DNA from 2 places in the Lichenihabitans psoromatis genome. Region 1 is predicted to be linked to the other one. Evidence: riboswitches for the same ligand, from Rfam matches in the RefSeq annotation. Region 1 holds a riboswitch; the other holds the start of a gene.
What was found. Region 1 has a riboswitch for cobalamin ahead of EY713_RS08270 (ABC transporter substrate-binding protein). Riboswitches for the same ligand answer to the same signal wherever they lie in the genome.
Positions count from the first base shown of each region.

Region 2: it holds a riboswitch for cobalamin, as region 1 does, so the genes downstream of both, EY713_RS14740 (DUF1636 family protein) here and EY713_RS08270 (ABC transporter substrate-binding protein) in region 1, are expected to answer to the same signal.

Region 1 covers NZ_CP036515.1:1,782,195-1,797,244, reverse strand. Annotated here, with positions in the region: gene EY713_RS08320 (ABC transporter substrate-binding protein) at 1-206, shown strand, start outside; gene EY713_RS08315 (ABC transporter ATP-binding protein) at 218-1,051, shown strand; gene EY713_RS08310 (ABC transporter permease) at 1,065-1,907, shown strand; gene EY713_RS08305 (acetamidase/formamidase family protein) at 1,983-2,903, shown strand; gene EY713_RS08300 (putative bifunctional diguanylate cyclase/phosphodiesterase) at 3,299-5,476, shown strand; gene kaiC (circadian clock protein KaiC) at 5,479-7,242, shown strand; gene EY713_RS08290 (circadian clock KaiB family protein) at 7,239-7,604, shown strand; gene pucL (factor-independent urate hydroxylase) at 7,754-8,590, shown strand; gene EY713_RS08280 (ABC transporter ATP-binding protein) at 8,601-9,410, opposite strand; gene EY713_RS08275 (FecCD family ABC transporter permease) at 9,407-10,444, opposite strand; gene EY713_RS08270 (ABC transporter substrate-binding protein) at 10,444-11,478, opposite strand; cobalamin riboswitch at 11,758-11,982, opposite strand; gene EY713_RS08265 (hypothetical protein) at 12,212-12,403, opposite strand; cobalamin riboswitch at 12,676-12,871, shown strand; gene EY713_RS08260 (HoxN/HupN/NixA family nickel/cobalt transporter) at 12,963-14,039, shown strand; gene EY713_RS08255 (hypothetical protein) at 14,191-14,544, shown strand; gene EY713_RS08250 (copper chaperone PCu(A)C) at 14,714-15,050, shown strand, end outside.
Region 2 covers NZ_CP036515.1:3,173,782-3,188,831, reverse strand. Annotated here, with positions in the region: gene EY713_RS14795 (cobalt-precorrin-5B (C(1))-methyltransferase) at 1-477, shown strand, start outside; gene cobM (precorrin-4 C(11)-methyltransferase) at 482-1,243, opposite strand; gene EY713_RS14785 (cobalamin biosynthesis protein) at 1,240-1,641, opposite strand; gene cbiE (precorrin-6y C5,15-methyltransferase (decarboxylating) subunit CbiE) at 1,638-2,849, opposite strand; gene EY713_RS14775 (cobalt-precorrin-6A reductase) at 2,861-3,622, shown strand; gene cobJ (precorrin-3B C(17)-methyltransferase) at 3,604-4,368, opposite strand; gene EY713_RS14765 (precorrin-2 C(20)-methyltransferase) at 4,365-5,105, opposite strand; gene EY713_RS14760 (precorrin-8X methylmutase) at 5,102-5,674, opposite strand; gene cobG (precorrin-3B synthase) at 5,728-7,047, opposite strand; gene cobN (cobaltochelatase subunit CobN) at 7,338-10,646, opposite strand; gene cobW (cobalamin biosynthesis protein CobW) at 10,656-11,708, opposite strand; gene EY713_RS14740 (DUF1636 family protein) at 11,705-12,136, opposite strand; cobalamin riboswitch at 12,261-12,479, opposite strand; gene EY713_RS14735 (GFA family protein) at 12,501-12,914, opposite strand; gene EY713_RS14730 (ArsR/SmtB family transcription factor) at 13,140-13,457, shown strand; gene apaG (Co2+/Mg2+ efflux protein ApaG) at 13,454-13,846, opposite strand; gene metZ (O-succinylhomoserine sulfhydrylase) at 13,954-15,050, opposite strand, start outside.

The DNA.
Region 1 (15,050 bases):
CGGATCTCCCCGGCGAGGTCGTCGACGCGGCGATCGATGCAGAACTGAAATATCTCATTCCGGCGCAGTCTGTGGTGACCAAACCCGATCAATGGAAGAACCTGATGGACATGCAGGTTTATCTCGGCAACGCCAAAGGCACCGTCCCGTTCGATCAGATCATCGACAATTCATTCGCCGACAAAGCCGTCAAGGCAGCCGGCTGACCGAGATCGTCATGGCTGAACGCAGTGCCGAACGCAGTCTAGAGACGATGTCGGCCGAGCAGACGCAACCGATCGTGGTCGATCACGTCGCCAAGAGCTATGTGTCGCCCGGCAATGTGACACCCGTGATCGGCGATCTGTCGTTCACGCTTGGCCGCGGCGAGATCGTCAGCATCGTCGGCCCGTCGGGTTGCGGGAAGACGACCATGCTGAATGTCATCTGTGGCCTGATCGAGCCCGATCGCGGGACGGTTCGCTGGTACGGCGAAAAGCTCGGCGCGCAAAAGCGCGGCGTCAAACAGGCCAGCTTCGGTTACATGCTGCAGAAGGATCTGCTTTTGCCTTGGCGCAAGGCCGTCGACAATGTGAAGCTCGGCATGGAAATTCGCCGCGTTCCCGCTGCCGAAGCCGACGACAGGGCACGCGCCTTGCTCGACCAGCTGGGCCTCCATGGTTTCGCGGATAATTATCCATCGACGCTCTCGGGCGGGATGCGGCAACGCGTGGCGCTCGCCCGCACCCTCGCCAATGATCCCGACGTTCTGCTGCTCGACGAGCCTTTCGCAGCGCTCGATTTCCAGACCAAGCTCCTGATCGAGAGCGACACCGCCAAGCTGGTGCGGGATAGCGGCAAGTCGGTTCTGCTGATCACTCACGATATCGAGGAAGCCGTGTCGATCGCCGATCGCGTTCTGGTGTTGTCGCACCGTCCCACGGCCGTGAAGGCTAGCTACAGTATCTCGCTCGGGGCGGCTCGGGGCGACATGATCGCGGCCCGGGAAAGCCCGGATTTCGGCGATTATGTGCGTCGGATCTGGGCCGATCTCGCGGTCGTCCGCACATGACCGGAGAGCAGCGATGTCGGTCCTGATCGGGCAAACGCCGGCTGCGCAAGGCAGCCCGGATCGGCTCGCGGTTCGCCGACTGCGGACCGAGCGGCTGCGACAGCACGCCCTCGTGCTCGCGGTCCAGCTTGCGATCCTCGCCGCCTTCCTGGGGTTCTGGGAGTATCAAACGTCGAAGAGCAGCCAATCGGCCTTCATGTTCGGGTCGCCCTCCGCCATCGGACGGTTTTTATGGCAGATGATCCTGGATGGCAGTCTGTTGCGCGACAGCGCCGTGACAGGGACCGAGACGGTTCTCGGCTTCGTGGTCGGCAATCTGATCGGGACGTTGGCCGGACTGATGCTCTGGTATTCGCTTTTCGTCTCGCGCGTCGTCCAGCCTTTCGTGATCGCGATCGGCTCGATCCCCATTATCGCTCTCGCGCCCATCATTATCATCTGGTTTGGCACAGGACTGCCATCGAAGATCGCGATGTCGACGATCTCGGTCGTCGTCGTCGCGCTGGTCACGTCCTACAAGGGTGCGATCGGCGTCGATCCCGACCAGATCAATCTGCTTCGCACGCTGGGTGCCTCGAAACCCCAGATCTTTTCGAAACTCGTCGTCCCCTCCTCGCTGACTGACATCTTTGCGGGATTGAAGCTCACGGTCGGCTTCGCGCTGATCGGCGCAATCGTCGGCGAGTTCATGTCGTCGTCGGTCGGCCTGGGCCATGCGATTTTCCAGGCCGGCTCGCTCTACGCGATCCCCAAGGTGTTCGCGTCGTTGGTGGGCACCATCGCGCTCGCGCTTTTGCTAACCTTCATGGTCGGCAAGGTCGAACATGCTTTGACGCCGTGGCGTCGCGCCGGCTAGCGCGCGCGCTCCACGTCAATCGCTCGACAGCATCATCGTGCCGCCCAAAGGCCACGAGATCGGAACGGAGGACACATGACCCAACGCATCAGCAAGCAAGGCACCATCAAATACGCGCTTTCGGGCGACGATGACTTCGTGGCTCACGTCGAGCCAGGCGAAACCGTCACGATCGAATGTGTCATCAACATCGGTGATGGCGTGATCAAACATGTTGGACAGCAACTCACGGAAGTCGATGTGACCTTCCCGTTCGTGAATGGCGCGACGGGCCCGATCGAGGTCGTCGGCGCGATGCCGGGCGACATGCTGAAGGTCGAAATTCTGCATATGGAACTCGACACGCTCGGGTATTCCTCGCTTTGGCCAGGCCATGGCATGTTCCCGGATTGGGTCCGGCGCAAGGAATTCGGGATCCAGACCCGTGTGGTCGATGTTCTTGACGGCGTCGTCCATTGGACCGACACGGTCAGGCTTCCTTGCAAACCGATGGCCGGCGTGATCGGTGTCGCTCCGATTCATGGTGCCGTGCTCACGGTGGACAACGGCACGCATGGGGGCAACCTCGACGTCCAGGAGATCACGACCGGCAGCATCATCATGCTCCGCGTCGAAAAACCAGGGGCGCATTTCTTTATCGGCGATTGTCATGCGCTCCAGGGCGATGGCGAGGCGGTCGGCATGGGCGCGATCGAGATCGGCTCGAACGTCACGCTCAGGATCACGATCGAAAAGGCTCCCAAACGGCTCGGACATCCGCGTATCGAGACCGCGACGCATCTTTGCACCCTCGGCTGTGCCCGCCCCCTGGAGGACGCCATGCGGATCGCCTTCCAGGAGATGATCTACTGGCTCAACGATGAATGGAATATCCCGGAGCCCGACGGATACCTGCTTCTCGCGCAGATCGCAGAGGCGCGCTGTACCCAGATGGTCAACCCAAAGTATACTTATATTTGTAAAGTATCAAAGGCGATCCTGGCTCAGTTCACCTGAAACTGCGACCCGGGGTCGACATCGCGATCACGTGGCCGCCGCAGTGATGTTGCGTGTCGGTCATAGCCTTAGAACGGAGAGAGGTGGACATCACGACGCGCTTCGGCAGATCTGGTTGTCAGGACGCGGGTGCGCCTGGCAAAGCCTTAAGGTTCAGCTTAAGGTAGGCTGGTGCTTTCGAGCGAATGGCGCTAACATATATTATATATTGTGTGAGATTTTAGCCATGACGGCGATGTGAGAGTGCGGTCCGCTCACGTGCTGGAGATTTAAGCCTATGATAGATCGATCATTGCGGACGTGATGAGGACCTCAGCAGTTATCGTCGGATTCTCGACGCGACGCTCCACATCGTCCGCCTCGTCGTCCTCCGCCCCGTCATCGGCCGCCGCTTCATGAGGGAGCCTGCCCCACCCCCTCTCTATCAGGCTCTCGATGGTGTCTCCTGGCCTGTTCTCGTCACGGCGATGGTTCAAGGCGAGCATGTCATCTCCTATGCAAACGCAGCCTTCAGCGCCATGTGCGGCCATCCGATCGCGGATCTCGTCGGCCGCGACGATGCTGTCCTCGACGGCTTAAAGACCGATCGGAGCGTCAAGGCGGACATGCAGGCCGTCCTCACGGAAGGCCGAGGCATCCGCCGCACGATTGTGACCACTCGAAAAGACGGGACGCCTTATCGAACCGACGTCTCGATCGACCCTATCCGAGATGCCTCGGGGCGGGTGACGCATCTCATCAGTATCTATCGGCCGACGGACGTGACCGGTGATCCCGCTGCAACAATTGGAGAGGTCGACACAAACCTCCCAAGCGTCGCGGAGCATCTTCCGGGATACATCTATCGCTTGATCATGCGAAGCGATGGGACAATCGATACCGTCTATCGCAGCGCGTCTGTCGCTCAGATGCTTGGAATTGATAACAGCCAAGTCATGCGAACCTTCGACAATCTTGTCCACCCGGACGATCACGACGCGGTCTATGCCGCAATCCGCAAGTCAGCAGCCGGCATGTCCGTCTTTCGGGAAGAGTTCAGGCTCGTCGCTTCCAACGGTACTCTGCATTGGCTTCGCAGTAGGGCGATGCCACGCCGCACGCCCAACGGCGAAATCGTATGGGACGGCATCGCGATCGAGTCCAGCGCCGAGGAACGGTGGGAGAGCGAGATCGCGAACCAAGCGTCTCGTGATCCGCTCACGGGCTTGCTGACCCGCGCGGCGTGGCTGCAAGCGCTCGAGTCGGAACTGACGGCAGAGAGGTCTGAATCCGCGACTTGCGCTGTGATTTGTAGCGACATTTCGGCCTTCAGTGCGCTCAATGAACGGCTCGGCCAGATCGCCGGCGATACGATCCTGCGCGAAACCGCGAAGCGACTTGCCAAACTCGCCGCCTCGATCGGTGGTGTCGCGGCCCGTCTTGGTGGCGACGAATTCGCGATCATGATCCCCGACTGCGCCGACCAAGAGTCTTTGTCGCTCTGCGTCGGCTCGTTGCGCGAGGCGTTCGCGCAACCGATGCAGATCGGGACGGAGTGGCTGACGGTTCTGACCTGCATCGGTGCGACCTTCCACCAGCGGCTCGAGACCGAGACGATGGCCGACAAAGGGATCGCCAGCGAAGTCATGACCCAGGCCGAACTCGCGCTTCGCTGGGCCAAGCAATCCGGCCGAAACACCCCGATGCTCTATTCACCCGAGCAGGACGATCGTCACCGCAACGAGGCCGTCCTGGCGCGCTCGCTCGAACATGCGATCGCCAACGACGAACTTGAGCTCCATTACCAGCCGCTCGTCGAGCTTGCGTCCGGCCGGATCGTATCTGCCGAAGCTCTGGTGCGATGGAAGCACCCGACGCTCGGGATGCAACGACCGGATCGGTTCATTCCGCTTGCCGAGACATCGGGCTTGATTGTGCCGCTCGGCCGATGGGTTCTCGAACAAGCCTTTCGCCAGCATCGGCTCTGGACGAGTGCCGGGTTGGCGCCCCCACCCGTGGCCGTGAACGTGTCCGGCAATCAATTGATCGAGCCGGGATTCGTCGCCCTCGTCGCAGAGGCTCTTGAAAGCCAAGGGGCAAATGCCGCGAATTTCGAAATCGATTTGACCGAAGGGTTGTTGGTCGAGCCTTCGCCGCAGATCATGGCGTCGCTTCACGCCTTGCGGACCATGGGATTCACGATCGCGATCGACGATTTCGGCAGCGGGCATGCCACTTTCCGCTACCTGCGCGATTTTCCCGTCGATAAGCTCAAAATCGATCAGATCTTCGTCCGGAAGCTCGTGCTGGAATCAACCGATGCCTTGATCATCCGGGCGATCATTTCCTTGGCGCGGAGCATGGGAATAGCGTTGGTTGCGGAGGGTATCGAAACCGACATGCAGCGCGCATTTCTGCAGCAAGAGGGATGCGCCGTCGGGCAGGGATATCTGTTCAGTATGCCGCTTGTCGCCGAAGATTTTACGTGGATGCTAGCCCATAACGTGAGACTTCCAATGCGAGGCCCCGTGGAGCAAGCGTTGCCCGGATCACCAACGGGACCGGACGCCGTCACGGGAGCGCAACTAGGATGAAGATGACGGCATCGGATCATGGAACCGTAGAGGCGCGCGGCAGGGCGATCTCGAAAGTCGCGACGGGCATTGCCGGGTTCGACGAAATCAGCGGTGGCGGCTTACCGAAGAACCGGTTGACGGCTGTTGTCGGGAGTGCCGGTGCCGGCAAGACCGTGTTTGCACTCCAGACCCTTAAAAATCGCCTTGCCGACCGCGGCGAGCCGTGCATCTTCGTGACCTTCGAGGAGCCGATCGATCGCATCCGCAGCAACGTCGCCTCCTTCGATTGGGACGTCGATACGCTCGAGTCCAACCAATTTCATTTTATCGATGCCCGCATTCCCGACGACGCGGTCGTGACGGGTGCGTTCGATCTCGCGGGCCTGCTTGCCGGTCTCAGCGCGTTGATCGTCGAGACCGGTGCGCGAAACGTCGTCTTCGACGGCATCGACATGCTGCTCAGCAGCCTGAAGGATGAGCGGCTGGAGCGGCAAGAATTGCTGCGCCTCGATAGCTGGATCAAGCGGTCGGAGATTTCAGCGATCGTGACCGTGAAGATCTTCGGGGCTGGAGACCGGGACCAGATCCGCGCCGACTTTCTACAATATATGACCGACTGCCTCGTCATCATGGCCGAGATCGTCACCGAGACCGGATCCTCGCGCACGATTCGCATCGCTAAATTTCGTGGGTCCGGTTTTTCGGGTAATCCGGTTCCGGTCGTGATCGGCGCGTCTGGGATCGACGTCATCGCGTTCAAGGGCATACGGGTCGGCTACCCCACCTATACAGGCCGCGTATCCTCCGGAGTTCCGCGGCTCGACGCCCTGCTCAACGGCGGCTATCTCCGTGGGAGCAGTACCCTGATTTCGGGCTCACCCGGAACCTCGAAGACCAGCCTCGGCGTCACATTCGCCTTCGCGGCCTGCGAGCGCGGCGAGCATGCGGTCGTGATCAGCTTTGACGAGAGCGGGGCACAGATCGTCGCCAATATGCTGTCGATCGGCATGAACCTCACGCCGCATATCGAGTCCGGGTTGCTGACCATCGTATCGTTTCTCTCGTCCGGGCGCAGCCCAGAGGAGCATTTTGTCGCGATCCGCAACGTGCTGGCGACGCGTCATCCGAAGTGCCTCGTGATCGATCCCATCTCCGCGCTGATGAAAGCCGATTACCCGTTCTCCGCAATGATCTGCGAGAGCTTGCTCGATCTCGCCAAATCCCAAGAAATTTCCGTCGTCTGCATCTCGCTGCTCGATCAGGTGAGCGGCACCACTGAGTTGTCGGCAAGCCAAATTTCGACGATCGCCGACACGTGGCTGCACGTGTCTTATGTGGCGCGCGACGGCGAACGCAACCGTGCTTTGACGATCGTCAAATCGCGAGGGACCGGACATTCGAACCAGGTTCGTGAATTGGTGCTCGACGCGTCGGGGATCGATCTGGTCGAGGTCTATGTCGCGGAGGGAGAGGTGCTGATGGGCAGCGCTCGAGCCCAGAAGGAAGTCGCCGTCAAGCGGCTCCACGTTCTCGAACAGATCGCCGCGGAGCGTGCGCGTCTCTCGCTCGATCGGCAGATTTCGGAGGCCCGCGCCCATGTCGAGGCCGCGAACCTCGAACTGGGCTGGAAACAGAAGGAGGTGGACCTGTTGATCGCGTCAGAACAGAGCCGCCTCGAAACCAGCCGAGTCGACGCGATCGATCGATTGAGCCTCCGCCGGGGCGACGATGACGGACCGGTCACCGAAGGCGGAACCACCATCGTTCCCGTGAACCCGAGATGACGGTCGAACCCGCCGACATGCCCGACCGTCGCGAAAAGGTGCCCGGCGAAGGCCGTCCCGAGACGCTGGCACGCTTGACCCTCTACGTTGCACGAGCGACGCCGAATTCTCAGCGCGCGGAGATCAATCTCGCGCGCGTGATGGACGTTCTGCAGGGCCAACTGCTTGTACCGTCGCTCGACATCGTCGATGTGTTCTCGCAACCCAAGCGGGCGCTCACGGCCGGTGTCGTGGTAACGCCGACCCTCATCGGCGTGAACGCGCATCAACGGATCGTGTTGATGGGCGATCTGGCCGATCATCTCCACTTATTGGGCGTCATTCGCGATCTTTGTCTGAAAGACGCCGCGCCGCCAGGGTAGCCGAAAGAGCGCGATGCGGATGCTGGCGCAGATCATGCGAGTCAGCCCTGAGCGCGTTCTCGGATGCTGCTCATTGAGTTCTACTGGTCCGACCTTCCACGCACGGCGAGACGAGGGGAGGGTCGCGGCCCCATCTCTTGGAGAAACCCATGCAGCTTTTGGACAGCACCTACGGCAAAGGCCGCGTCCGCGTCATGCGGCTGTCGGGCGATGGCGACCATCGCGAGGTTCGCGAACTCACGATCCAAGCCATGCTGACCGGCAATATCGCGCCGGCCTATGTCGAGGCCGACAACACCACCACCGTGTCGACTGATACGATCAAGAACGTCGTCAATGTGGTGGCGCGCGAGCAACTCGAGGCGGGTCCGGAAGTCTTCTGCCGTGCCGTGGCCGTGCGCCTTCTTGAACAATATCCCGGCATGACCGGCTCCACGGTCTCGGCTCGGGAAATCCGCTGGACCCGCCTGACGGTGGATGGCGCCCCGCATCCACATGCTTTCACGCTGGAGGCCAACGGCCAGGGCACCGCCAGCGTCGTCATGGATCGCAACGGCGATCACGTCACATCCGGGCTTTCGGGTTTCACCTTTCTCAAGGCGACCGCCTCGGGGTGGTCGAACTACGTGAAAGACACCTACACGACGCTGCCCGAAACGCAGGACCGCATCCTTGCCACCAGCATGGACGCAACATGGCGCTGGTCACGCGATCCCAGCGATTTCGCGACCGCCAATGCCCGCGTCGTCGCGGCTTTTATGCGCGTCTTTGCGACGACATACAGCCATAGCGCGCAAGACAGCATGTATCGCATGGCTTGCGCGGCGCTCGAGGACGTGCCCGAGATCGAGAGCATCCGGATGGCTTGCCCGAACAAGCATTACCTGCCGGTCAACCTCGGTGCATTTGGGCTGGATAACCCCAATCGCGTGTTCACCTCGACCGACGAGCCCCATGGGCAAATCGAGTGCACCGTCGGCCGGTAAGGCGGTTTCGCTAGAGGCTCGATTCGTCGAAGGCAACACCCCGATCGCGCAAGCGGGCGGGCCTCGCAAATTGCACGAGCGGCTTGCCGTGACGCGCCGAAGGCGCGACATGCGCCTCGACGCCGAACACATCCCGGATCATATCGGCCGTGATGATCGCGTCCGGCTTACCGGCGCACACCACGCGGCCGCCTTTGAGCACGACGATCGTGTCGCAGAACATCGCCGCGAGATTGAGGTCGTGCAGCGCCACGATGCTGGTGGCAGGCAGATCGGCGACAAGCGACAGGATCTCGAGCTGGTGCTGCACGTCCAGATGGTTGGTCGGCTCGTCGAGCAGCAATTCGGTCGGTGTCTGAGCCAGCGCCCGCGCAATCTGAACCCGCTGGCGCTCGCCGCCCGAGAGGGTCGTCCAGGGCTGATTGCGACGGCCGTCCATATCGACGTGGACCAGCGCCGCCTCGATCGCCGCCCTGTCGATGTCCGTCATCGGGGAGAGGGGTCCCCGATGCGGCGTGCGGCCGAGCCGAACCACATCGAGGACGGTGACCTGAGCATCGGTGGTGGCCTGTTGCTCCACGAGGGCGACCCGCCGGGCGATGTCGCCATGCGACAGGGCCGTCACGTCGACCTCGCCCAAGGTGATGACGCCGCTGGCGACCTTGCGAAGGCGGCATATCAATCGAAGCAGGCTCGACTTGCCCGATCCGTTCGGTCCGACGAGGCCGAGCATCGAGCCGGGCGCGACGTCCAGTGTGACATCATCAACGATGATCTTGCCCGACACGATCCAGCGGACATTCCTGGCCGCGATGCTCACGCCGACACCCTCGACCGATAGAGAATGAACGCAAAGGCGGGCGCACCGAACAGGGCCGTGACGACGCCGATCGGCAAGACCTGCTGCGGGATGATGATCCGGGAGATGATATCGGCCAGCACCATGAAGATCGCCCCGATCATGACCGAGGCCGGCAACAGGCGCGCATGGCTCGGCCCGACGAGGAAACGGGCCGCGTGCGGGATGACGAGTCCGACGAAACCGATCGACCCGACGAGGCTGACCATGGTGGCGGTCATCAGCGCCGTGAGACCGAACAAGACCACGCGGACGCGGGTGACCGGAATGCCGAGCGAGGCGGCCGCATCCACCCCGAACGTGAAGGCATCGAGCGCGCGTGCGTGGACGGTGCAGATGATGAGGCCCGCCACGGCGACGGGAGCCGCCAGATACACATCCGGCCAGCGAACGCCTCCGAGACTGCCCAGGAGCCAGAACATGACGCCGCGCGCCTGTTCGGCACTCGCCGAGGTGGTGACGATATAGGACGTGAGGGCATTGAAGAGCTGCGATCCAGCGACCCCGGCCAGGATAATTCGATCGCCGCCCCCGCCGGAGCCCGCCGCCAGGATCGCGACGAGCATGACGGCCAATACGGCGCCGAGGAACGCGCCGCCCGACAACGAAAGAAGGCCACCGCCGAAGCCGACGATCAGCACCACGACGGCCCCGGTGGACGCGCCGGCCGAAATCCCCAGCACGAAAGGCTCGGCCAGAGGATTGCGGAGCAGAGCCTGGAGAATCGCACCGCAGAGCGCGAGTGACGCGCCGCAGGATGCTGCCACCAGCGCGCGGCTGAACCGATAATCCCAGATGATGCCTTCTTGAATGGGGCTGAGCGGAAATGCGGTCCCGAACAACTTGTTGCTCACGGCCCCGAGCGTCGTGCCCAGCGGGATCTTCATTTCGCCGATCGACACCGCAACAGCGATGACGCCCAGAAGCGCTACGGCCGCCACAACCAAGAGCCCGACGCGGCTTGCCCATGTATCGGTAATGATCCGCGGGTCTATCACTGAGGCTGGCCGAGCGCCTTGATGCCGTCAGCCAACGCTTCGAGACCATCGATGGTCCGCATCGAGGGGTTCATCGACATCGCATCCAAGACGACGAAACGCTTGTTGCGCACGGCGTCGAGATGGCTCACGACCGGATCGGTCCCGAGGAACTTCAGCTTGACGTCCAAAGCATCGGCCGGAAAGCGGCGACGATCCATTCGAGCGATGACGATCACCCGAGGGTCGGCCGCCACAATGCTTTCCCAACTGGCCAGCGGCCATTCATCCTCCGTCGTGATGACGTTCCGGACGCCGAGCGCCTGCATCATGAAGGCGGGAGCACCGTTCTTGCCGGCCACGAAGGCGTCGCCTTTCACGTCCTTGCTGGAAAACCAGAACACGATCGGCACGGCTTTGGCGTTGCTGCCCGATGCCGTCGCCACAGCAGCGGCCTCGCGCTTTTTGAGGTCGGCGATCAGCGCGTCGCCCCGGTCGCTGATATCGAAGATCGCGGCCAGTTCGTGGATCTCCTGATAGACGAGTTGCATCGTGAACAATTGCTTGCGGACGCCGTCGCCGCCCGTCGTGTTATCTTTTTCGACGCAATCGGCGGGCGACACATAGGCCAGGATCTTCAAGTCCGAGAATTGTTCGCGCTTGCCGACGCTGCCGTTTGGGCCGATGTGCCACTCATATTGTGCGGCGACGAAATCGGGCTGCTGCGCCACGACGGCCTCGAAACTCGGATCGTTATCGGCCAGACGTTTGATCTTGGCATTATCGGCCTCGTAGGCTTTGAGCACAGGCCCGAACCAGACCGCCGTCCCAACGATTTTGTCGGCTAGACCGAGCGCAAGCAGCGTTTCGGTCGTGCTCTGGCCGATCGAAACGACCCGCTGCGGGGCCTTGTCGACCGTCAAGGTCGAGCCGCAATTCTTGATCGTCAGGGGATAGATCGTGGCTGCTGCAGCCGGAAACGATGCCCCTCCAACGATGGCATAGGCAAGTGATCCGAAAACAGCGAACCGCAATCGTCGTTGATTGAACAAGGCCATGATCCTTACTTTTTTGGGCGCCAACAAGCCGCACGGCGCGAGCCAGCAAGGCCGCGACCGCTGGGGTCGAACGAGGGGTGAGACAAGACAGAGAGCGGGATCTTCGCCGGCGTCGCGGCACGCGACGCACGATCGGCCGGTCTGCTACGGCGTCAGCGAAACGCGCCCATCAAACGCGAGGCGGTGGCGCAATCTCTACGGATTGGGGTCGAAGAAGGCGGCGTCGAAGCTGCATCGCAATCGCTCCTGCGTCCGGACAACCCCGCCCGGATGATGGATTTCACTGCGACGGCAGGTCTCCTGGCTCGCGGATCTTGGCTGTTCGACCTGCCTTCCCGCTTGCGCCGGTGACGGAGCTTGCAGTGGCATGATGTGATGACACATCACCAAGGGCGTCGAGCGATCCGCCGACAGTTGCGGGGGCAGCCATGGATTTGGCGCGAGCCTCACCATGTTCCCTTTTAATCCCTCTCGGGAACCGTCAAGCTTGATCATAGCTGTCCGTTCGATCATCGGTCAATCGGGCGGCTCGAAGCAGAAGGCACCGCATCGCAGCCGAAAGTGAAGTCGCCGCGATAGTTATATTATAACATTTTTGGACACAAGGGGGACTTCACAGAGCGATCGTTGGTTCGCACACTGAATGACGCGCTCACCCTGGCCGGTCGGCTTCACGCCTCGCCGGACCGTTACCGTGCCATCGGATCGGAATGCTGTCGATCGTGGCTCAACGCCTCAGCAGGGCAATCACGGCATCGAAAATCGTGAAGCCCGCGACCGGAGCCAAAAGCAACATCAGCAGATTGAAGAAAATCAGCCAGATCACGATCTTTTCCTGGCGCTTGGTGATGCGGACTTTCCGCGGCTTGGGTTCCCACGGTCCCGGATGGGGAAACTGGTTCTGAAAGTCGACGAACAAGGGTGACCTCCCACCGTGCGCCTGATCAGATGCCCGATCCCGGCATCGTCCGGCAGGAGCTCACTGTCGAGGAATCAGACATCCTCTGCCTGCTCCCGCAATTTAGAACCAACATCGGTTGAAACGACAGGGACTCGTCGTCGCAGGAGCCCGGACGATGTCGCGCGATCGACCGAACCGCGCGCATCACTGACGAACGGTGCTGCAAAAGCACTGCCCACATCGCAACGACACGCGTGTCGGAAAGAGGCTTGACCCGAACGCGACAGGCTCGTCAAATTGAAGCTGATGGTGCCCGCGAGGGATTAAAAGGGAACGTGGTGCGGGCGGTAACGCCTTTGCCGCGGCTGCCCCCGCAACTGTAAGCGACGAGCTTCCTTCACAATGCCACTGGGCTGCATGGACCCGGGAAGGCGAAGGCTGCAACGACCCGCGAGCCAGGAGACCTGCCATCTTGGACGTCAAAGCAGAATCGCCGGGCGGGGTGTCCTGGTGTGCGAACCCCAATGTCATGGGGCCAGTTTGCGATGACTTGCAACGTCACAAGGCAGCATCATCCATGTTAAATCGAATCAGGCAACTCCTCGACGAGAGCAGCCCCGATCTTAAAGGGCGTCTCATCGCGATCTATGTCGTCCTCGCCATCCTCAACGTTGGAGCTTGGATCTGGGCCTTTATCGCCTTCCATGACAATCCGACCCTGTTGGGTGTGGCACTGGTGATCTACGGGCTCGGTCTCCGCCACGCGGTCGACGCGGATCACATCGCAGCGATCGACAACGTCACCCGCAAACTCATGCAGGATAACCAGCGACCGGTGTCGGTCGGCTTCTTCTTCGCCATGGGTCACTCGGCCATCGTGGTCATCGTGGCGGCTCTCGTCGCGGTCGCGACCGGGGCGCTGGCGAGCTTCCAATCGTTTCAGGCGGTCGGCGGCACGATCAGCACCAGCATATCGGCGCTTTTCCTCCTCATCATCGCGGCAATGAACATCGTCATCTTCGCCTCCATCTACCGGAGCTATAGGCGCGTCCGAGCCGGAGGCGTCTATGTCGAAGAGGATCTCGACATCTTGTTGGGCAATCGGGGCTTCCTGGCTCGAATCTTCCGTCCAGCCTTCAAGCTGGTGACCAAAAGCTGGCACATGTTCCCGCTGGGATTCCTGTTCGGACTCGGTTTTGACACGGCGACCGAAGTCGCGATGTTCGGCGTCTCGGCGGCTCAAGCCGCCAAGGGCGTCCCGCTCACCGCCATTATGGTGTTTCCCGTACTTTTCGCGGCAGGTATGTCGCTGATCGATACCACCGATGGCGTGATGATGCTTGGCGCCTACAACTGGGCTTTCGTGAAACCCATGCGGAAGCTCTATTACAACATGACGATCACGCTCGTCTCCGTGATGGTTGCGTTGCTGATCGGCGGCATCGAGGCACTCGGATTGATCGGCGACAAGCTCGACCTGAAGGGCACATTCTGGGACGGCATCGGCGCGCTTAACGACAACTTCAACAATCTCGGTTTCGTCATTATCGGCATCTTTATCGCGGCCTGGGTCGTGTCTTACGCGGTCTACAAGATGAAGCGACTGGACGAGTTCGATGTCGCCCTCTCGCCGAAGCCTAGTCACCAGTCGTGACCGCCGGCGCGGCACCAGTACCATCAAAGGTCGCCGCGCCGTGGTCGTTGCTTCGTGAGACAAAGCGTCCAAGGTGCAGCCGGAGGATTGTCTTGACAGGTCACCTTCTCTGGTTGCGTCTAGGCGTGTGACAGCCTTCCGAAGCTCATCGATGCGGCACGCGATTGCCGCACTTTTGATGATCGTCCTGACGCTTGCCGGCGTCGGACGAGCGCTGGCGGCTCCCTCCGATCTGATGCCGTCCTTCGGGTCCATCCCCGGCGTCGCAATGCCGATCTGCCACGCGGACGGCGGCGGTTCATCATCGAACCCGAGCGACCCGACGCATCACGACTGCTGCGATCAATGCGCTTTGTCGGCGCCGATCCTGACCTCCAGCGCCCCATGTCCGACCATCGTCACACCCGCCAGCCATGCCGTTCTCCGCTCGGCCGTCGTGTCCTGGGCGGCCCGTCTAGCGCGTGCGCGCTCGCCCCGCCAACCGCAGGGGCCTCCGTCCGCGTGACCTGAGACACGCCAACGGTTTTCTTTTCTGTCCGCACCATCACCCGGCCGCTTCTCGAGCAGCATCGGAACACTCGCGTCGCGTCGCGGCTCGTGTCCGGTGACATCGCTCGACGCAGCGTCTGCGCTTCGGCGACCGGGTTGGTGTCGGGTAACTCAGGACATCTCCCATGCATAAGGTTCACGCGGCCGGCTTCGCTGTGCTCGCATCTCTGTCCCTGCTCTCCAGCGCGCCCGCTTCGGCGCATGACGTGAAAGTCGGCGATCTCGTCATCGAACACCCTTGGGCTCGTGCGACGCCCGGTGGCGCGCAAGTCGCCGGCGGCTATCTCACGATCATCAACACGGGCACTGTCGCCGATCGCTTGACCGGCGGGTCGCTCGAGGCCGCGACCACGGCCGAGTTTCACCAGATGTCGACGACCGACGGCATCATGACCATGCGCCCGACCGGCCCACTCGACATCCCGCCCGGTGGCCGCCTGACCCTCGATCCGTCGTCGAAAC
Region 2 (15,050 bases), 1.4 Mb from region 1:
CATGTCGCGGGCGCGACCGGCGACACCTCGGAAAAGGCCATTCAGGCTCATTACGCACTGTCCGACCCCGCCTTGATCGACATGGGGGATTTCGTCGGCGGCATGTTGAAGTATCTCCGCCGCCATCCGGTTCCCCGCGTCACGATCGCGGGCGGCGTGGCCAAGATCAGCAAACTTGGCCAGGGCCTCCTCGATCTTCATTCGAAACGCGGCGAGGTCGACCGGACCTGGTTGAGCGATAAGGCGGTCAGCATCGGCGCCACGCAGGATGACGTTACGCTAATCAGGGAGGTCAACACCATCGCTCAAGCCTTTGATGTGATGCAGCAACGCGGGATCGATCTTGGGCGACCCGTCGCCACCTCGGCCTGGGAGACGGCCGCCGCGACACTCGGTCCGGGCATCGATCTCGATATCGTGTTGATCGACCGCGACGGTCGCGTCGTCGGCGAAAGCGGCTGCCGCACCACTGCCTGACAGCTCAGGCCATGCCGCCGCGAAAACGCCGGTGATAATCGGCATCGTAGAGTGCACTCGCGCGAAAATCCGCCGAGCCGAGAACCGGACCGACCAAGATGAGTGCCGTGCGCTCGACCGGATCGGCCGCCACCGCCGCGCCCAGGCTCGACAAGGTGCCACGAAACACGCGCTCATCCGGCCACGATGCGCGGACCACGACCGCAGCGGGACAATCCACGCCGTAAAAGGGGATCAGCTCAGCCAGCACCACATCGAGTTTGTGGATCGACAGATGGATCGCCAGCGTGGCTCCCGTGGCCGCATAGGCGCTGAGCTGTTCGCGCTGCGGCATCGCCGACGCACGGCCGCCGGTTCGGGTCAGGACGACCGATTGGGTGAGGGCCGGCAAGGTCAATTCAGTGCAAAGCGCTGCCGCGGCCGCCGCGAAGGACGGGACGCCCGGCGTGACCGTGTATGGAATTCCGAGTCGGTCGAGGAGCCGGATCTGTTCGCCGAGCGCGCTCCAAATCGACAGGTCGCCCGATTGGAGGCGGGCGACGTCCTGCCCAGCCGCGTGAGCGCGTCGGAACTCCGCCTCGATCCCCTCCAGGCTGAGCGGCGCCGTATCGACGATGCGGGTGCCGGGCGCACAGTGATCCAGCAAGGCCGCCGGGATCAACGATCCGGCATAGAGGCAGACCGGCGAGCTTGCGATGAGGTCGCGCCCCCGGATCGTGATGAGGTCGGGCGCACCGGGGCCAGCCCCGATGAAGTGAACCGTCATGGCGTGTCCTCCGGCGGCGCCGCGATGGCGCAGGTCGCTCCCTCGGCGGCGATCCGCTTGACCAGCAAGGTCGCGCCTAGCCCTGCCCCGGCAAGCGCGCTTGCCTCGGAAACCGATGCGACACCGAACCGGGCCTCGGCAGCGGGCGAACGCGTCGCGACACCCGGCATTGCGTCCCGCAACAAGTCGCGCGACAGGAATGCGAGCGTGAGGCCAAGGCGCTCGGCCGCCTTGACGAGTCCTGCCTCGTGGCGTTTGTCTTCGATCGTGTAAAGCGCCATCCCGCATGCGGCATAGCGCGCCGGCAGAGCCGCACGCGCTTGTTCGACGAGCCGCGTGATGGCGTCGTCCGCACAACCGGCGCGGCACCCGACCCCGATCGCAACCAGGCGGGTCATGGCTTGACCCAGACCCATTGGGTGACCGGCATGGCGGCGCGCCAGCCATGGAAGCGCCCGACCGGATCGGCTTGAGCGATGTTGACGGTCACGAGATCGCCGCCATGCGCCGCGAAGGCGGCTCCGAGCAGCATCTGGCCCTCGAGCGTGACCACATTGGCGACCAGCCGACCGCCGGGGGCGAGCGCGCCCAAGCAAAAGTCGAGCAGTGCAGGCGATGTCACGCCGCCGCCGATGAAGATCGCATCGGGCCGGGGAAGATCCTGCAGTCCGTCAGGTGCACGTGCCTCGACGACGCGCAGATCGGCCAGCCAGAACGATGCCGCGTTGCGGGCGACACGAGAGGCGCGAACCGGATCGGACTCGATCGCAACGGTGCGATTGTCGGGACACGACAGCATCCATTCGATGCCGACCGATCCCGATCCGGCTCCGACGTCCCACAACAGACCGCCCGGCTGAGGCGCAAGAGCCGATAGCGTGAGGGCCCGGATGCGTGACTTGGTGATCTGGCCATCATGCTCGAACCAGTCGTCGGGAAGGCCCGGCGTTATCGGCGGCACCCGTGCCGTCGCGTCGGCCAAAACTTCGACCGCGACGACATTCAACGGATCGACACGGTCGAGGCAGACGTCTCGTGCGAGCGCGGAGGTGATCCGCTCGCGCGGTCCGCCCATCGCTTCGAGCACGGTCAGGCGCGACAGCCCGAACCCGCGTGCCACGAGTAAAGCTGCAAGCGCCGCCGGGGTCGTCTCGTCCCACGACAGCGCCAAGATGAGCTTGCCGGGACGCAAAAACGGCACGATCCGTTGCAGCGGGCGACCGTGCAGCGTCACCAGTCCACAATCCTGAAGCGCCCAACCGAGGCGGGCTGCCGCCAGACTGAAGCTCGAGGCATGCGGCAGGCACGTCATGTCGCCCGGATCGACATGCCGGGCCAGAACGGAGCCAATCCCGTAGTGAAACGGATCACCACTGGCCAGGACGCAAACGGGGCTGCCGCGCCGCGCCAGAATGGCCGGAAAGGTTGCCTCGATCGGCGAGCCCCACGGCAGGTGTGTGCCCGGCGTGTCGCCCACCAAAGCGAGGTGCCGACGGCCGCCGACGACCAGCTCGGCTTGCATCACGGCGCGTCGTGCGGCAGACGACAGCCCATCAAGGCCATCCTCGCCGATGCCGACCAGCGTCAGCCAAGGAGCCGGCTTCATCGGATGACCCCGTGCAACACCAACCGCTGCGACTTCTGATCCTCGGCGGCAGCAGCGAAGCTAGCGCGCTGGCGCGTGCGCTTGCGGGCAGAAGTGACGTCGCACCGATCTTGTCCTTGGCGGGTCGGACGCTGACGCCCCTGCTCCCGCCCATTCCGCATCGGATCGGCGGCTTCGGCGGCATTGAGGGACTGGTCAACTATCTGCGCCACACCCGCATCGACGCCATGATCGATGCCACGCACCCCTTCGCGGCGCGTATGTCGGCCCATGCGGCGGCAGCATCGGGATTGTCCGGAATCCCGCTCGCGACCTTCACGCGCCGGCCCTGGCGACCCGAGCCGACCGACCGTTGGACGACCGTCACCAGCTTGGACGAGGCCGCATTGTCGCTGGGCTCGACGCAAAAACGCGTGTTCGTCACCAGCGGCCGGCTCGGCCTCGCAGCCTTTCTGGCTGCGCCACAGCACCATTACCTGATCCGCACAATCGACCCGCCCGCCCCCGCCGATATGCCGCCCGACCATCGCGTGATTCTGGCGCGGGGACCTTTCCCGGTGGACCAGGAAATCGACCTGCTGCACGCCGAGCGGATCGACGTGCTGGTCACGAAGAACAGCGGCGGCGGCGCAAGTTTCGACAAGCTTCTGGCGGCCCGCGCCCTGGCGCTCCCGGTCATCCTGATCGCCCCCCCAAGCCGGGAGAGCGGCCTCGTCCTGCACGATCTCGCCGCCGTGCTGGCCTGGATCGAGGCTCAACGCGGCACGCCGTAATGACGCGGCGTGAGCAGCCATGCCGAACCGTCGGGGCGCGAGACGAGCCGTGTCTCGCTCGATCCGATCAGCACCAGCGTGCTCATGTCGGCAAGGCTGGCGTCAGCCTGCTCGAGCGTCGTGATGACGATCCGCTCGTCGGGTCGACCCACCGCGCGCGCGAAGGCGACCGGTGTGTCGCTGTTCTTGAGATCGCGCAGCAGCGCGAACGCGTCCGCGAGTTGCGTCGGCCGCGCCTTCGAGGCCGGATTATAAAGCGCCAGCACGAAGTCGCCGTTGGCCACGGCCCGCAGCCGCTTCTCGATGATGGCCCAGGGCTTGAGATTATCCGAGAGCGACATGACACAGAAATCATGGCCGAGCGGGGCACCGAGCCGAGCTGCGGCAGCCTGCATGGCCGACACGCCCGGAGCGACCCGAATGTCGAGCCCGCGCCAGTCAGGCGCTCCCGCCTCGATCGCCTCGAACACGGCCGCCGCCATGGCAAAGACGCCGGGATCGCCGCCCGAGACGACCGCGACGTGCCGCCCTGAGGCGGCCAGCGCCAAAGCGTGTCGCGCCCGGTCGAGTTCGACCCGATTGTCGGACGCGTGACGCATCAGGCCGGGCCGGTCGGCGACACGCGCCAAATAAGGTTCATAACCGATGAGATCGGTCGCCTCGCCGAGCAGCCTCGAGGCCTCGGGCGTCAGCCAGTCGGCCGGTCCCGGCCCGAGGCCGATGACGGCGAGCGATCCACCCGTCATGGCCGCCGCCCCTGCCCGGGCACGAGCACGATGGCGAAATAGGGCGCGTGATCGTCGGTCTTCTCCCGCAGGGGGAGGATCATCTGACCCTCCATCGTGCCACGCTCGACATAGATGGCCCGATCGAGCAAGCCGACCGCATCCAGCGCGGCGCGGACTTTCGGCAGGTTCTGCCCAAGCTTCATGATCACAATCGCATCGCTCGCGGTCATCCGCTCGCGCAAGGCTCCGGCTGCCAGCGTGCCGGGCAGCACGGTCAGCACGTCGTCGCCCCAGGTCATCGGTTCGCCGGCGGCCGTCCAGCACCCGGACATGCCGGTCACCCCTGGCACGATCTCGACCGGAAAACGCTCTCTCAACCGACTGTAGAGATGCATGAACGACCCATAAAACAGCGGGTCGCCCTCGCAGAGTAGCACCACATCCTGTCCGGCCGCGAGGTCGACCGCGAGAAGATCGGCTGCGTCGGCATAGAACGCGCCGAGCAGCGACACGTAATCGTCTCCGTCGAACGGCATCTCGGTCGTGACCGGATAGTGGAGCGGAAGCTCGCGAACGCCGTGCGACAGCCATGGGGTCGCGATCGTGCGGGCGATGCCGCACCGTCCCGCTTTGGCGAAGTAGGCCACTACGGTCGCGCGCTGCAGATAACGCATCGCCTTGACGGTCACGAGCTCCGGGTCGCCGGGGCCGAGCCCGATGCCGAATAGCCGCCCCGCGCGTGAAAGGCTGGTCATTCGGTTGCGCTCGAGAGGGCATTCACCGCCCCCGCCGCCATCGCGCTGCCACCCTTACGACCCCTGACGATCATGGCTGGCACGCGGCCATCTTGAAACAGGGCATCTTTCGATTCGGCGGCTCCAACGAAGCCGACCGGCATCCCAACCACGACGGCCGGCGCGCCGACGCCGTCATCCAGCAATTCGAGGAGGCGGAACAGAGCGGTCGGAGCATTGCCGATCACCACGACCGATCCCGGCAGATGCTCGCGCCAAAGCTCCATGGCGGCGGCCGTCCGTGTAGTTCCGAGATCCTGCGCCAGAGCCAGGACGCGCGGATCGCGCAAGGTGCAGATCACCGCATTGCCGGCCGGCAGCCGCGCGCGCGTCACGCCATCGGCCACCATATGGGCGTCGCAGAGCACGGGCGCCCCCTGACGCAAGGCCGCGATGCCGCAATCCACCGCGCCGGGTGAAAACAGGATGTCGTTGACGGCTTCCACGATGCCGCAGGCGTGAATGATCCGAACCGCGACCCGCTCTTCCGTCGGCGAGAAGCGAGTGAGGTCGGTCTCGTTGCGGATCATGGCGAACGAGCGGCGATAAATCTCCGCGCCATCGCGGATATAATCATAGGTGGTCAGAACGCTTGCTCCCGGAGCCTTGAGGATGCTGCGTATCCCACGGATTGTGCCCGGTCGACCATGATCGCGAGCATGTCGCCGCGGGTCAGCCCTTGCGTTTCCGGTCGGTCGCCCGCTTTGCCGTCGCGCACGAGATCATAGATGCCCTCCCTCCCGACCAAGGTCATCGCCGCGGCCTCCGGATAGGCGCAGCCCTTGGCGCATCCCGAGACGTGCAGCAGGGTGCCGGAGCCTGGCATGATCAGCGCGGCAGCCAGGATTCCGGCATCCTCCTGCACCGGCGTCGTGGCGCGGAGACAGGCGGGGGCGCCGGAACAGGCGGCGACCCGCAGGCGCGGATCGGCCGGATCGACGATAAGGCCCGAGGCCCCACCGAACTCTCCTCTAACGCTCGCCCAGATCCGGTCCGCCTCCGCTTCGTCCAGCCCCGGAACCAGCAGGGTGCGCCAGGGCGTCGCACGGATCGGGCCGCTGGCGACCGCGGATGCGAAAGCCGCCAGGCCACCGGCCTCCAATCGACCGAACGGCGGCGCGACCCCGACCCACGACGAGGCGGCTCGCCGCCCCACTCCGATCGGCAGGTGCTCGGGGCGCTCCCGAGCCGGAATGTCCGCCCGGGAGACGCCCGCATGCGCCAAGATGGTCTTGGCACCGCAACGCGCGACGAGATCACGCATGCGGTGAGGCTCGAGCTGAAAAACGGCGCAGAGTTCGAGAAACGCGGCCGCCAGCGCCTGAGCGGTCGGTACGACCGCATCGGCCAAACAGGAGCCGACGACGTCACCGCCATCGAGCCGAATCGCGAAGCGAACCTCATTCGGTCCGACCATCGCCTCGAACCCGACATCGACCGGCCGATCGGCAACGGAGAGATAGCCCCCGTCATCGACGCTCCACGCGAATTTCGGCGGCAGGCGCCAGAGCGCGGGATCCGACGCCAGTCGATTTTCCAGCGCTGTGACGATTGCGCGAATGTCGACCAGCGCATCGGGATCGTGACCCGCCAGCGGGCTCGCGATGACGTTGCGGACGGCCTCGCCGTCCGGTGTCGCATCGAGGAGATTCAGGGCATCGAGACAGGACACCAGCTGATCGACCCCTGCAGGCTGCACGCCCCGGAGCTGCAGATTGCCACGTCCGGTGATGTTGATGATGCCGTTCCCGAATCGCCGCGAGAGGTCCGCGACCGCCAAACATTGCGAGGCCGAAAGCCCGGCGGCGCGTGGCTTGAGACGGACCAGGAGGCCGTCACCGGCCATCATCGGCCGCAACGCGCCCGGACACCAGCCGACCCGCATCCCGCCGAGCCCGCTCACGCGCCTCCCGGTGTCCTCTGCTTTGGTAGGGAGCCCGCTCACGCGCCTCCCGGTGTCCTCTGTTGTGGGAGGGAGCCCGCTCACGCGCCTCCCGGTGTCCTCTGTTGTGGGAGGGAGCCCGCTCACGCGCCTCCCGGTGTCCTCTGCTTTGGTAGGGAGCCCGCTCACGCGCCTCCCGGTGTCCTCTGTTGTGGGAGGGAGCCCGCTCACGCGCCTCCCGGTGTCCTCTGTTGTGGGAGGGAGCCCGCTCACGCGCCTCCCGGTGTCCTCTGTTGTGGGAGGGAGCCCGCTCACGCGCCTCCCTCCAGCATCTCGGCCAAAATGCTGGCGACGGAATTGCGGCGAGAGGTCCAGAACTGCCGGTCGATCGCCTGTGTGAAGCGCTCCGCGATGGCGCGGGCCGCCAACGGATTGCTGTCGCACAGGAAATCCCGCACGGCTTCGTCGCCTAACGTCGCTTCGAAGAGAAGATCGAAATGCCGGCTCGGCACGACGTCTGTCGTCGCCGCAAAGGCAAAGAGATTATCGACCGTTTCGGCAATCTCCGCCGCTCCGCGATGGCCGTGCCGCATCTGTCCGGCGATCCAGCGTGGATTGCCGGCGCGCCCGCGCACCGTCCGCGCGATCTCTTCGGCAAGGCTACGCACCGCTTGCCGTCCAGGCACACTCGTATCGGCTTGATAGAGCGCGGGCGTATTGCCGAGCGCGGAGGCGGCTGCCGCGAAGCCCCCCTGATGGTCAGCATAGGTGGCCGCATCGAGCAGATCGGCGCCCGGCTGGTCCTGCACATGGAGATAAACATCGGCCGAGCCCACCTGCGCCCGGAAAGCAGCGCTCGCCTCGACACCCTCGCCCGCCCCATAGGCATGCGAGGTCGCGGCCAAATAGGCTTCGCCAAGCTCGCTTCGGTTCTCCCAGGCGCCTGCCGCGATCGTGCGGGCGATGCCGACGCCATATTGCCCCGGCGCGGCGCCGAACACACGCGGCGGAAGCGCGCCGTCCGGCCCCGCGCACGCCGCCGCCACAAGGGCATTGTCGTCCGCCGTCTCATCCAGCATCGAGACCGCGCGGCTCGCGGCATCGAACAACGCGATTTGCTCGGGAAAGGTGTCGCGGAACAGCCCGGAAATCCGCAAGGTCACGTCCACCCGCGGCCAGTCGAGGAGCGCAGACGGAAGAATATCGTAGCCGAGAACGCGGCTCGACGCCGGATCCCAGCGTGGACGCACGCCGATCAGCGCGAAAGCCTGCCCGAGATCGTCGCCGCCCGTCCGCATCGTGGCGCTGCCCCAAAGGTCGAGCACCAAGCTGCGCGGCCAGTCGCCGTGATCCTGCGCGTATCGCGTCATGACCTCGCTCGCCAGCGCCTTACCGAGATCATAGGCCGTCCGGGTCGGCACGGCACGGGGATCGACCGTGAACAGGTTGCGGCCCGTCGGCAGCACGTCGAGCCGCCCACGCGAGGGCGCTCCGGCCGGACCGGGCGGGACGAACGCGCCATCCAGCGCCGTCAGAAGGCCGGCACATTCAGCCGGCCCGCAGCCCTCTGCGCCTTCAATGACGGCGGCCGGGTTTCGACCGAAGACGTGGAGACCGTCGCCGATCCGCATCTCCTTGATGTCACAGAGCCAAGCGTCGAGCGCCGCCAGGGTCGCATCCGGGTCGGCCGTCGCGTCGAGGCCGCAGTCGGTCGCGACGCCACTCTCGGCGGCTTTGTCCAGAATGAGCTTGGCCAGCACCTTTGCGCGTCGCTGATCGAGCGTGACGGCTTGAGCGTATTCGTCGAACAGGGCTTCCAGATCCAGCGTCACCCCGTGATGACCGGCCTCCATCAGCGGCGGCGTCAGATGCCCGATCGTGACCGCCGCGATACGCCTTTTCGCCTGCGCGGCCTCGCCCGGATTATTGACGATGAACGGATAGACGACCGGCACCGGGCCGAGCACGACTTCCGGTCCGCAGGACTGGCTCAGCGCGACAGCTTTGCCGGGCAGCCATTCGAGCGTGCCATGCGTCCCGAGATGGATCATCGCATCGATTTGCTCGACGACCCTCAGCCAAAGATAGAACGCCACATAGGCGTGGCACGGCGGCAGCGCGGTGTCGTGATAATCGGTCCGCCGGTTGTGTGGCGCACCGCGATCGGGCTGCACCGCGAGCAGGAACGTGCCCGAGCGCAGCATCGGAAAAGCAAACTGCCCGTCGTTAACGACCGGATCGTCACCCGGATCGCCCCAGGCGGCCATGACCGAGGCGGCAAAAGCGGGCGGCAGGCTCTCGAAGAGAAGACGGTAGTCCGCCAGCGACAGAACCGGCGCGCGATCACCCGCCGTGAGTTGCCGCATCACCGAGGCGGAATCCGGCATCGCCCCGATCGAGAAACCTGCCTCGCGCAGGTGATCGGCGATCGTCAGGACGCTGGCGGGCGTATCGAGACCAAGCGCGTAACCGGTGCGGCCGTCGCGGCCCGGATAATCCGAGATCACACAGCCGATTCGGCGCGCGTGGCGCGGTTTGCGAGCGAGTTTGGCCCAGGCTATCGCGAGGTCGGCCGCATGCGCGATCCGGTCGGGTTCGGCGCGATGGACGATCCGCGTGAATTCGAGATCGGACCGACGATCCGCATCGGCCTTGAACGAGATCGCCCCTGCGATGATGCGACCATCCACCTCCGGCAGCACGACGTTCATGGCGAGATCGGCGGCCCCAAGACCGCGTGTCGAGGCCGACCATTGTTCGGCGGTCGCGCCCGCTAGCATGACCTGCAGCACCGGAACCTTGGCCCGATCTGTGATGGCGGCCCGCTGACCGGACCGCGCCGAAAACGCGGTGGTGTTGAGGATGACCTGCGGCGGATCAAATTGCAGCGCGGCGCGGATCGCATCTTTGCTGTCCGGATCCTTGAGGCTGGTGGCGAACAGGCTCGTGACCCGCGCGCCGCGCGCCGCGAGCGCATCGGCCAGAGCCTCGATCGGCGCCGTATCGGCGGCCAGCAAAGCCGAGCGGTAGAACAGGATCAGGGCATGGGGCGCCGTGTCGGAAGCGGCCCGACATCCCGCCTCGAACAGCCCCGCATGCGGGACCGGCTTGGGCTCGTCCCACGCCATCGCGTGACCGGCGCGCGACGCCATGAACCGCAAGGCTTGCCCAATATTGGCCGAACCACCGGATTGGAAATAGGCCCAGAGCCGTCGGAGATCGTCCTGCGGCAGCGTCGAGGCCTTGTCGAGGCGCAGATCCTCACGGCCGTCGCCAGGCACCACGGCGAGGTGAAAGCCGTAGCGCCGCGCCGCCGCGCCGAGCTCTTCGACACCGTAACGCCAATAGTCGAGCCCGCCGAGCAAGCGAACCAGAACGAAACGCGCATACGGCGCGAGTGTCTCGACGAAGAGATCGACCGAATAGGGATGTTTGAGCCGCGCCAGATTGGCGACCCGAAGACTCGGCATTTGGCCGTCTATGGCGTCGAACGCCGCTGCAGACACGGCAAGATCGCTGTCTGTAAACGACAGGACGACGAGATCGGCCGGGCTCAGGGCCAGATCGATCGCGGCCGCCTCATCGTCGAGCGTGCGTTCCTGGGTTTGCAGCAGATGCATGGTCGGCCGTTAGGCTGCCTCCGCCGTTAGGGCCGAGAGATCCGCCTCGATGGCCGCACGGTCGATGCCCTTTTGGCCGATGACAACCAGGCGCCCCTGCCGAACCTCGCCCGCCCGCCAAGGCCTGTCGAATTGCTGGCGGAACCGCGTGCCAACACCCTGCACCAAGAGCCGCATCGGCTTGCCGCGCAGATCGAGAAAACCCTTGATCCGCAGCACATCATGCTTGGCCGCGACCTCTGCGAGGCGGGCCAGCAGACCCTCCGGGTCGCTCAGCGCCGGCACCGCCAGCACGAAGCTATCGAAATCGTCGTGGTCGTGGCCTTCTTCCGCATCGTGATGCGAGGGCCGCGCCGCGAGATCGTCCTCGGCCTTGGCGTCGAGCCCGAGCAGGATCGCGGCTTCGAGCATGCCGTCCTGCGTCGCCACAACCTTGACGGCACGCGGAATGGTGGCGGCGATCTCGGCTTTCACGCGGCCGAGGTCCTCGGCACTCACCAGATCGGTCTTGTTCAGCACGATCAGGTCGGCGCAGAGAAGTTGATCCTCGTAGACCTCCTCGAGCGGATTATCGTGATCCACAGACGCATCGGCGGCCCGTTGCGCCGCGAGCTTTTCGGGATCGTCGGCGAAGCGGCCGGCCGCAACGGCGGCGGCATCGACGACCGCCACGACGCCATCAACCGTCAGACGCGCCCGGATCCCCGGCCAATCGAAGGCTTTGACGAGCGGCTTCGGCAAGGCCAAACCGGATGTCTCGACGATGATGTGATCGGGGCGCGGCGTCAGCGCCAACAGGGCTTCGATAGCGGGCACGAAGTCGTCAGCGACCGTGCAGCAGATGCAGCCATTGGCGAGTTCGACGATGTTTTCCTCCGGGCAGGACTCGATCCCACAGGAGCGTAGGATGTCCCCATCGACCCCGACGTCGCCAAATTCGTTGATGACCAGCGCCAGACGGCGACCGCCGGCGTTTTCCAGAATATGGCGGATGAGGGTCGTCTTCCCGGCACCCAGAAAGCCCGTCACGACCGTAACCGGAACCTTGGCGAGCAATGTCATACGAGGGTCTTTCCTGTTTCGGACGCGGGAGTGGGCGGCAGACGGGCCACGACGCCCTTCTTGATGGCATCGACCCGCAGCTTCCACGGGATCAGTCCATCCGGGGCGGCCGCATAAAGCTTGAGCGCGTCGAGGATGATCGGCGCGGCGGTTTCGGCCGGCAGATCGCCGTAGATGTAGGTCCACTTGCCGGGCGCCGCGAAACTCACCGTGCAGGGCCGCTTGCAGACGCTGAGGCATTCCACCGGCACGAGGTCGACGCGGGCATCCTCGCTCGTCGCGTCGGAGAGGGCGCGGAAGAGGCGCGCACCGGCGCGGTCCTCCATCGGCAGGCTGGGCTCGCCTTCGGCCCGGCATGTCGTGCAAACCATCACCCGCACAGGAGCGGATGCGGCGTCGTGATCGGGGATCGTCGGTGTCGGCTCCACCCAGTTCTCCTCACGCCATCACGGCGCGTTCAGACGGGTGGTGCGCTCCAGCAGAAATGCCGGATCATCGGGTCGAAAGCATACGGCTCGACCGAACAGCCTCCAGGACACCCCGCCCGGCGCGCGCTTCTTGTGACCTGAGGCAGGTTTCCTGGCTCGCGGATACGAACGCTTCGACGTCGCCTTCCCGGGCCGCTCGCGCGGAACCCAGTGGCTCTGATGACGCCGAAACTTTCCGCCTACAGTTGCGGGGGCAGCTGCGGTCTTGGGCCGAGGCCCGCACCGCATTCCCTAGGCCTGTTGCCAGGCCATCCCTTGCGGGACCTTTGGACAGGCTTGTGGTAGCGGGTCGTGGGCGAGCGTGTCAATCGCAAGCCGGAACCGCAGCGGAGTGGAGAGCCGCGACCGGCTCATAGTCCGCCTTTTGTTCACAGAAGATATGTCGCCCCTCCACCAGAGCATTGGGTCGATCGAGGCTGCCGGCCGATATGCTGATGTGGGATCGAGCCGTCGGCTCCCAGAATAATTGCGCGCCGCAGCCCGAACAAAAGCCGCGCCGCGCGGACGGCGAGGATCGATACCATTTCAGCTTGCGGGTTTCACGCAGCTCCAGCGCATCGGGCGCGCAAGCCGTATAGGCTCCATCGTGAGTGTTGGCCCGTTGGCACATGATGCAATGGCAGACCGTCACGGGACGCAGCGGTCCGTGGATGGCGAAGCGGACGCCGCCGCAAAGACAGCTTCCGGTTGTCAAAGAGGGGACGGTCTGAACAGACATGTGGAAGCTCCGGGATTGACCGAAACCTTATATTCCCAATATTCTAGAACTATCAAACCAATCGAGGGCACGTGCAGTGTTTCGTCTGTTCGATCGTTCATCCATCGGTCTGTGGCGGGGCCCATTGCACAGGCTGATCTTGACCATCACCGATCAGACCAACACGCGGCACCCACGCGTCGATAGACGGGCAGCCGCCGCTCCATCCTCGCTTAAAGGATGTTGATGAGCCTCGAACCGTCTCAAAAACCACTCGCTTTTCAGGAAGCGGCCCGCTGCCTTGCCGAACTCGGCCATCCGCACCGGCTGCAGATCTTCAACCTGCTGGTCAAAGCAGGCGAGACGGGCCATTCCGTCGGCGAGATCCAGGATCGGATCGGGATTCCGAAATCGACGCTGTCGCATCATCTCGCGCAGTTGATCGGCATCGGACTGGTCATGCAGACCCGGGAAGGGCGCAGTCTTCGCTGCCGCATCGAGGTCGAGCGCGCGCGACTGATCCAGCAGTTCATCAATGCGTGTTGCGAAGGCCTATCGGCCTAGTTCAACACCCGCTTGGCCTGCGGACTGTCGAGCGAGAAGGGCGGGATCGCGACCGGAAAGGTGTGATCGGCGTCGTCGACCATATGGTAGGTCCCGGTCATGATGCCGCTTGGCGTCGTCAACGGACAGCCCGATGTGTAGCGAAACGACTCGCCGGGTTCGAGAACCGGCTGTTCCCCCACGACTCCCAGTCCCTGCACTTCCTCGACATGGCCGTTTGCATCGGTGATCTGCCAGTAGCGGGACAGCAGCTGAACCCGCAGCCGACTCATATTGGCGATCTCGATCGTATAAGCCCAGAAATAGCGGTCGTTCTTCGGGTCGGACCGGTCCGCCAGATATTCGGGGAAGACCGAGACCTGAATGTCGTGCGTTACTGCCGTATACATGCCGAAGCTCCGCCCAAAGCCGTATCGTGCCGACCGACCTTACTAGAGGACGCGCCGCAAAAAAATGGCTTCGAGCGTTCTTTTGCGAGCGGCGTTCACCGTGATGGTCAATCGGCGTGGTCGAGCGCCCGGCCGATGTCTTCGAGCAAATCATGCACGTCCTCGAGCCCGACCGACAACCGCAGCATGGCGTCGTTGATCCCGAGACCCGCGCGCACCTCGGCGCTGAGACGCTGGTGCGTCGTCGTGGCCGGGTGGGTGATCAGGCTTTTGGCATCGCCCAAATTATTCGAGATCAGGATGACCTTCAGTGCATTGGCGAAGCGGAATGCCGCCGGCTTACCGCCGACCACGTCGAACGCCACCAGCGTCCCGCCGCCCTTCATCTGACGCCGAGCCAGTTCGGCCTGCGGATGGTCGTCGCGGCCCGGATAGATGACGCGGGAGATCTGTTTGTGATCCGCCAGGAAATCGGCGATGCGGCTGGCGCTCGCATCTTGCGCCGCGACGCGCAATGGCAGCGTTTCGAGCCCCTTCAACATGACCCAAGCGTTGAACGGCGACAGAGCCGGCCCGGTCTGCCGCAGGAAGGTCTGCATCTTGGTGTCGATGAAGTCCTGCGAGCCGAGGATGACGCCGCCGAGGCAGCGCCCCTGCCCGTCGATGTGTTTGGTGGTCGAATAGACGACGCAATCGGCGCCGAGTTCGAAGGGGCTCTGCAGCATCGGCGTGGCGAAGACGTTATCGACCGTGAGCAAAGCGCCGCCCGCATGGGCGATCTCGGCCACAGCCGCGATATCGACGAGGCTCAGGGTCGGGTTGGTTGGGCTTTCCAGAAAGACCACCTTGGTCTCTGGCCGCATGGCAGCGCGCCATTGATCGAGATCCTCGCCGTCGACCAGGGTCGACGCCACGCCGAACCGCGGCAACAATTCTTCGACCACGTAGCGACAGGACCCGAACAGCGCCTTGGCCGCCACGACATGATCGCCCGCCTGCACCTGCCCCATCATCGCGGCCGTCACGGCCGCCATTCCTGTGGCCGTGGCGCGCGCGGCCTCGCAACCTTCCAGCAGCGCCATACGGGCCTCGAACATCGCGACCGTCGGGTTCGAGAAGCGCGAATAGACGAACCCGGGATCTCCGCCGTTGAACCGCGCCTCGGCGGCCTCCATCGAGTCGTAGGCGTAGCCTTGTGTCAGGA